Linked DNA regions of Symmachiella dynata. The protein of the gene in region 1 interacts with the protein of each later gene in a pairwise test. Links are inferred from orthologs where the notes say so. Each region holds a gene or a part of one and is shown on either strand. Other genes may lie near its edges.

Region 1 (4,509 bases):
AACTTCAACAACGGCGACTATTTCGGCCGCAGTTATACAACGTCGCTCTCGGTGCTGGCGCTGACGCCGGCTTACCAGTTATTGCCGATTTATCAGCGGTAAAGCTGTTGTGCTTCGATATAGCACTCAACCGCGCGGGGGGTCATGTAACGGATGCTCTCTCCCGATGCGGCACGTTTACGAATGTCGGAGGAGGCTAACTCCAGGCCGGGAATCGTCACCAGATGCGTCCGCGTCGCAACCTCCGGGCCCATGAGCGATATCAACTCATCGAGTTGCGGCATCGGTTCGCCACCGCGATTCACGACAGCCAACTGAGCTGCTGCCAGAATCCGCTGCGGATGACGCCAAATCGGAAAATCGCGCAACGAATCGGCCCCGATGATCAGGAATAATTCACGTTGCGAATCCTCTTCGCGAAGTTCTTCCAGCGTCTCGTAGGTATAGCTCGGCCCGCTGCGTGCCAATTCGCGTTCGTCGATCGTGAACGATTCCTGCCCAGCGATCGCCAATCGCAACATCTCCACCCGGTCTTTGCCGGATGAGATTTTCACATCCGTTTTGTGTGGCGGAATCCCCGCCGGCATAAATCGAACTTCGTCCAATTGGCATTGTTCACGACATTGCTCAGCCAAGAGCAGATGCCCGTAGTGTACCGGATCAAACGTCCCACCAAATATCCCCAGCCGCATCGTCAAGGTTTCCTTACTTCTTCCGCTTTGCGTTTCAGATGTTAGAATCTTAGCGGACCACCGCGCCGCGCTAAACCGTAAAACAGCAACGATGCATGGCGGGCCGGGAATTAAATGCCAAATGACCACGCAGAGGGGAAGAGACCGTAGGCTGTAGACCTTAGGCTTTAGGAAAAAGAGGTAATCGTCGCCCCTACTGCCTACTGCCTACTGCCTACTGCCTACTGCCTACTGCCTACTGTCTACTGCCTACTGTCTACTGTCTACTGTCTACTGTCTACTGTCTACTGTCTACTGTCTACTGTCTACTGTCTACTGTCTACTGTCTACTACTCGCCGTGACGATAAACCTTCTCAATCACCACTCACAATGACCCCACCGGCGCAACAACAACTCTTCGATGACGATCCGCTGCCATGGGAATTGGCGGCTGAGGAGGATGTTGAGTGTGCTGAGGTTGTCTTCAATCGGCCGATGGAGCAGGCGTTTTCTTACCTCGTTCCCGAAGCATGGCGGGGCAAACTCCGCGCCGGGCAGCGGGTGCGTTGTCCGTTTGGGCGCGGCAACCGGCCGCTAACCGGTTATTGCGTCGGATTTTCTCGGCCAAAAAATACGGGCAAACTGAAGTCGCTGTTGGAAGTCATCGACCGCGAACCATTGCTCAACCAACATATGTTGGATTTGACCCAGTGGATTGGCGAACGGTACCTGTGCAGTTGGGGCCAAGCACTCAACACCATCATCCCCGCCGGCGTGAAAAACTATGCCGGCACCCGGATGCGCACCTATTTTAGCATCGACGAAGAAGCCTTAGCGCGGGTCGGGGAAACAAATCTCCCCACCAAACAAGCAGCCGTGATCGCCGCCCTCCGCGCCGCCAAGGAACCGTTGCAGTCTAAGGAGATTGAACAGAGCGCGGATTGCGGCAGCGGACCGGTCAATGGCTTAAAGAACAAGGGAATTTTACGAGTCACGCGTCGTCGCGCCGCAACCTCCCCCCCCTCGACCGACGCAGTTGAGCGAGAACAAGATCTCACTCTCAACCCCGAGCAACTCACTGCACTGGAGAAGATCCTCCAGCCGTTGCGCTCACAAAAACACGAAACCCTGCTGCTGCACGGAGTGACCGGTAGCGGAAAAACTGAGGTATATATCCAAGCGATCCGAGAAGTCGTCAGCTATGGCCGACAAGCGATCGTACTCGTGCCGGAAATCAGCCTCACGCCGCAAACCATTCGTCGGTTCGAGAGTCGTTTTGACAGTGTGGCCGTTTTGCATAGCCACCTCACCGATGCGGAGCGTCACCGCCAATGGAAGCTGATTTCATCCGGGAACGTGCAGGTGGTCGTTGGTGCTCGCAGCGCGGTCTTTGCTCCCACGACACATTTAGGTTTGATCGTGATCGACGAGGAACACGAGACCACCTTCAAACAAGAAACCACGCCGCGGTATCATGCCCGCGAAGTCGCCCGCCAACGCGCCAAGATGGCCGGCATCCCGCTGATACTGGGTTCCGCTACGCCGACGCTAGAATCGTACGCCCGCGCGCGACGGGGCATCGATCAACTCATCACACTCAAAAAACGAGTCAGCGACCTGCCGCTCCCGCCAGTCAGCGCTGTGGATGTCCGCAACGACCCCCGGTGTGTCTCCGGCTCCGGCATCGGCCGCGCGATCCAAACCGCCATTCGCGCTGCTGTCGAAGATGGCGGACAAGTCATCCTGTTTCTCAATGTCCGTGGACACTCCCCAGTGCTGTGGTGCAAGGCGTGCGGCGAAGGGATTAAGTGTCCCAATTGCGACATCACGCTCACCTGGCATAAAGACCGCCACTTGGCGATGTGCCACACCTGCGAATTTGCGATCGATCCCCCCAAAACCTGCCCCCGTTGCGGACATGCAGCTGTGCGGTATTTTGGCATCGGGACACAACGCCTGGAGGAAGAAGTTGCCGCGAAATTCCCACGCTACAAATGCCTGCGCATGGATAGCGACACGATGCGCAAACGGGGCAGCTATGAAACCGCTCTCGATGCGTTCCGCAAGGGCGAAGTACAGATTCTGCTCGGTACGCAGATGATCGCCAAGGGACTCGACTTTCCGAATGTCACTTTGGTCGGCGTGATCGATGCCGACACAATTTTGCATCAACCCGACATCCGCGCCGCAGAGCGCACGTTTCAATTGATCGCTCAAGTCGCCGGTCGTGCTGGGCGAAGCAGCAAAGGAGGCCGCGTGCTCGTGCAAACCTCCTCTCCCGACGAACCGGCGATCCAATTTGCCACCGCACACGACTACGTGGGATTCGTGCACGCCGAAATCCAACACCGACGCGAAATGCAGGCCCCCCCGTTTTGGCATTTGGCCCGCGTGATCCTCCGCGGTTTGATTGACGACGAGGTCGTTGAGTTCTCCAACAGTATGGCCACTGTTCTGCGGAAAGCCGCCGAGGAATCAGACCTCCCGGTCCGCCTACTCGGCCCCGCCCCGGCCCCAATCATGAAACTCAACAAGTTCTACCGCCACCACTTCCAATTAGCAGCCGAACAAGCGGAAACGATTCAAAAACTCTGGCGCAGCGTCGCCACCAAATTGCCCAAATCGAGCAACGTGGAATATGTGGTGGATGTCGATCCGTTGAACATGCGTTGAGCCCAGGCGGGTGTGAAAAAGATGGCCTTCAAAACGAAGACTGTTAAAATCAGGGCTGTTCCTGATTTGGTCTACCTCTCTCGAATGGAGAGAGCTAGATTAAAAGCGAGTGGAGGATCGTCGAATGTGGCTTGCCCCTCACCCCGGCCCTCTCCCAGAGGGAGAGGGAGTAAAAGCAATCACCACTCCGCCTGCACAAAAAACAGCCACAAACCACTCCCCCCTCTCCCTCTGGGAGAGGGGCCGGGGGTGAGGGTTTTCGCAAACCAAAACGCAAAACCAACCCCAACCGCCAAGCCAACAAGGTCACTACCCAGTAACACCACCCAACATCAAACCCCAAAAAAGGCTCATGGCTGATCGAATCCCTCCCCCGGACACCCACACCAGAGCAAAGCAACTCCGCCAACAAATGACGGTCCCTGAAAGGAAACTATGGTCCGTACTGCGCAGCCAACGCTTGGCGGGCCTCAAGTTTCGCCGCCAACATCCGATTGAACCGTACATCGTTGACTTCTACTGTGACGCGGCGAGGCTTGTGGTCGAGGTCCATGGTGAAAGCCATGCGGTGACGGGTGACTACGATATCAAACGCCAACGCATCATTGAGAATCGAGGATACACCTTTTTACGCGTTTCGAATGACGAGGTGCTAGAGGATCTGGAAGCAGTCGCTCTGGGGATTGCGCGGGCAGCGGGGGTTGATCTGCAGAAGTGGTTGTCGGGGGGATGAGTGGAGGAACGCCCAATGTGGCTTGCCCCTCACCCCGGCCCTCTCCCAGAGGGAGAGGGAGTAAAAAAACATTCCCCATCGCAAAACACAGCCACAAACCACTCCCCCCTCTCCCCCTGGGAGAGGGGCCGGGGGTGAGGGTTTTCGCACAACACATCGCCCCCCCCATCACACCGACTCATCAACCAAATGCGCCGCCACGAATTCTTCATTCAAAGTGACCCCCAATCCCGGCCGGTCGGAGACTTCGATGCTGCCATGGCTCGCTTGAATTCGTTCGTGCGTCAGTTCATGCCGCATGGGGACATCCTCAACGCAGTCTTCGAACAAGAAGGCATCGCGGCAGGTGCAGAGCCATTGCACGCTGGCGGCGACTGTGATCGGGCTGGTGTAGGAATGATTGCAGGGACGTGCGCCGATCTCCTCCACGC
Region 2 (3,446 bases), 890 kb from region 1 along the record:
GGTTACGCCGCCCTGGAGTTGATCAAAATCCTACTCGCTCACCCCGAAGTGGAGATCACCGCTCTCACCACACGACAGGAGGGAAGTCCGCACGTCCAAACCATTCACCCCAGTTTGCACGGTCGGTTGGACCTGACTTGCGACAATTTGACGACCGATGAGATCTGCCAAAAAGCCGACGTCGTCTTTTGTGCTCTGCCGCACAAAGCGAGCATGGAAGTCATTCCGCAATTGCTGGCCGGCGGCTGTAAAGTGGTTGACCTCAGCGCCGACTATCGCCTGAATGATCCAGGCGTTTACGAACAATGGTACGGCGAGGTCCACACCGATCCCACGCGACTGGGGAACACGGTGTATGGCTTGCCCGAGATTTGGAGCGACCGCATTCCTGGATCAGAATTGGTCGCCAATCCGGGTTGCTATACGAGCACATCGATCCTCGGACTCGCGCCGCTGATAGCGGGGGGGCACATCGAGCCGACTGGTATTTTTATCGATGCGAAGAGTGGCATTTCCGGAGCGGGTCGCGGACCGAAATTGACGACGCTGTATCCCGAATGCAACGAAAGCGTCGCCGCCTACTCCGTGGGTCGCCACCGTCACACGCCAGAGATCAACCAGATTCTCAGCGAAGTCGGCGGCTGCCAGGTCGAGGTTGTCTTCACCCCGCACCTGATGCCCATGGACCGCGGTATCTTGTGTTCGATGTATACGAAACTCAAAAGCGCGATTACCGAAGATGAATTGCTGGACGTGATGCGGAAGTATTATAGCGGCAAACCGTTCGTCCGCATCGTCGAACATCTACCGGCCACCAAAGACGTCACCGGCAGCAACTTCTGCGACATCACCGTCCGCCGCGTCGGCGACAACGCCATCATCTTCAGCTGCACCGACAATCTCATCAAAGGCGCAGCGGGCGTAGCGGTACAGAATTTCAATTTGGTATGCGGATTTGAGGAGACGATGGGCTTGTTGCCGTGACGTGGCATCCCCATGATTTGATCGACGCCTTGAGTCTCGCGACCGCTGGGTACGGCATCACATTTTGGCCGTTGGCCTACTTTCCAGCATAGCCTGGGGCACTCGCCGCCCCAGGACCGCAGGTGTCGCAAACATCATTGGCCAACGGCCAATCTCACCCTGCCCGTGATTATGGTCTTCGGCCAATGGTGCCGTTTGCCAATCGAATCCCTGGGGCGGCGAGTGCCCCAGGCTACGATGATGTTTGGCCGTTGGCCAAACCGAAACCCAAATGGTTCGCCATTTGCAGCGCAATAAAAAATCCCCCGTGGCAATATCGGCCAGCGGGGGATTTTCGTTGTGTCTGTGACGTTCAGCAGCCGCGACGTCTTAAGTCGACGAGGTCGGGACGACCCAGACTTTGACTTCGGTTTCGACATCGGTGTGCAGGTGGATTTTCACCGTGTACATGCCGATTTCTTTCAGCGGACCTTCGAGGCGGACCTGGTCGGGTGAGATGTCGTATTTGGCCGCTTTGAGGGCTTTGCTGATTTCCGGAGCGGTGATCGATCCATACAGATGCCCTTCGGGATTGGCGTTGGCTTCGAGCGTCACGCTATATTCACTGAGTTGTTCGGCCAAGTTGCGGATCGACTTAATACGATCTTTTTGCAGTTCGGCTAACCGGACGCGGTGACGTTCGACCATCCGTTTATTTTCGTCGGTGGCGATCGTGGCCAGTCCCTGCGGAACCAGATAGTTGCGAGCGTAACCTGACTTGACGCGTACGATTTCCCCCTGCTTTCCGAGTGCAGGTACATCCTCGGCCAACAGCAATTCGGCATTCCCTTTGGGCACGCCCGAACGCATGGCATGGAGACGTTTTTTGGACATAGTGTCAATTTCCCGTATGGTAATCTTCAAAAATTTGTGGATTGTCTGTTTTGTCGAAACGGCCATGCGTCTCAATCGCCGCGGGCCGTGTCACTGAGTGACGATTTGTCTGGCTGGGATCAATTTGGTCCTAGAAAGGTACCTCATCATCCGGAACGTTGCCACCACCACCTGAGGGACCGAAGTCGTCTTGTGGTGGAGCCTGTGGTCCGGGATCGCCGCCGCCGTAACCGGATTGGCTGCTGCTTCCGCTGTAGCCTCCTCCGCCGCCGCCGCTGCGACCACCACCGCCGCCACCACCATCGCCGCGGGAACCAAGCATTTGCATCCGTTCACAAACAACGCGCAACTTGCTGCGGCGTTGTCCGGATTGTTTGTCTTCCCAGGTGTCGAGTTGCAATCGCCCCTCGATGAGGACAGGACGGCCTTTGGAGAGGTATTCACCGGCCACTTCCGCCTCGCGTCCCCACAGGGTGACGTCGACAAACGTGGTTTCTTCTTTACGCGAGTTGGATTGCTTGTCGAACCAGGTACGGTTGACCGCTAACCCAAGCTCAGAGACCGCTGTCCCCGAGGGGATATAGCGGACTTCTGGGTCACGGGTCAAATTTCCGATCAGGATGACTCGGTTATAACTCGCCATGAGACGGTTTCCCCATATCTATTGTTCATGCGAGGTCGATGCGTCCTAGACCTCAGCAATCGCAAGATCAAGCAGTTGTGACTTCCTCGGACGCTTCGCCTGTGGATTCCTCAGAGGCCGATTCCTCGGTTGCCGCTTTTTCCTCGGTTGCCGCTTTTTCTTCTGTTGCCGCCTTTTCCGCTGGTGCGGTGGGGGACTCACCGTTGGCGACTGCCACCATCGGTTCGACCAAGGCTGCGTCGAGTTTGATGGTCAGGTGCCGCAGAACGATGTCGTTCAGCTTGCACAGACGGGTCAACTCATCCAGGTTTTTGCCTTCCATTTTCAGGTAGGTCAAATAGTGAAGTCCTTTGCGTCGGCCTTCGACGGGATAAGCCAATTTGCCGTCCTGCCACGGCCGTGCCGCTAAGGTTTCCGCGCCGACCCGTTCGAGGATCTTATTGATCTCGCCCAGTGAGCCGTCCGGATCGCCGGCGTACTTATTGCTGTCGATGAGGAACATCACCTCGTAGGTATTGACCGCCACGGCCGCGTCTCCCTGTCCTAATTTCTCTGGCAAAAGGTTTTGCTGAACGTGCGACTTACACGGGATATAGTTTTTAAACTGTCCCAGTCGCGCCGCCAGATCGCACTGAATCGCTGTTATGTTATTTCCGAACTATTTTGTCCGCCTGTTTTACTGATCTGCCCGTCTTACTTCTCCGCCGCATTGAACGCGTTCATGGCCGCTGCAATTCCTTGCTTGGCCCAGCACTCGACGGCGTCAGCCGCGCGAGCGACGGCCAAATCCATTTCGGCACGTTCTGCTTTGGCGAATTTACTGAGAACAAAATCCGCGCCACTTTGAGTCCCCGGCGGAGCCCCGACTCCGATACGAAGTCGCGGGACCTCATCGGAGCGTAAGTGATCGCAAATATTCTTCAGCCCTTTTTGCCCTCCGGCGGAA

The links. The genes of interacting proteins can lie anywhere in the genome.
Region 2: the proteins of priA (region 1) and ssb interact in binary tests that used the Escherichia coli proteins (3 or more experiments, as listed by UniProt). The link is inferred for Symmachiella dynata from one-to-one orthologs.

The regions. Positions count from the first base shown.
Region 1 is NZ_CP036276.1:5,557,200-5,561,708, forward strand. Bases 685-3,703 are described here. They hold priA (replication restart helicase PriA), read left to right. Parts: upstream 685-1,062; coding sequence 1,063-3,345; downstream 3,346-3,703. Other genes in these bases: nadD (nicotinate-nucleotide adenylyltransferase), read right to left, coding at 685-692; Mal52_RS20990 (endonuclease domain-containing protein), read left to right, coding at 3,698-3,703. Outside these bases: Mal52_RS20975 (prenyltransferase/squalene oxidase repeat-containing protein), read left to right, coding at 1-102; more of nadD, read right to left, coding at 93-684; more of Mal52_RS20990, read left to right, coding at 3,704-4,078; Mal52_RS20995 (mandelate racemase/muconate lactonizing enzyme family protein), read right to left, coding at 4,247-4,509.
Region 2 is NZ_CP036276.1:6,444,111-6,447,556, forward strand. What follows is about bases 745-3,446. They hold ssb (single-stranded DNA-binding protein), read right to left. Parts: upstream 2,501-3,446; coding sequence 1,988-2,500; downstream 745-1,987. Other genes in these bases: argC (N-acetyl-gamma-glutamyl-phosphate reductase), read left to right, coding at 745-984; rplI (50S ribosomal protein L9), read right to left, coding at 1,354-1,857; rpsF (30S ribosomal protein S6), read right to left, coding at 2,568-3,026; pth (aminoacyl-tRNA hydrolase), read right to left, coding at 3,194-3,446. In the rest of the region: more of argC, read left to right, coding at 1-744. UniProt on the Escherichia coli protein: Plays an important role in DNA replication, recombination and repair. Binds to ssDNA and to an array of partner proteins to recruit them to their sites of action during DNA metabolism. Acts as a sliding platform that migrates on DNA via reptation.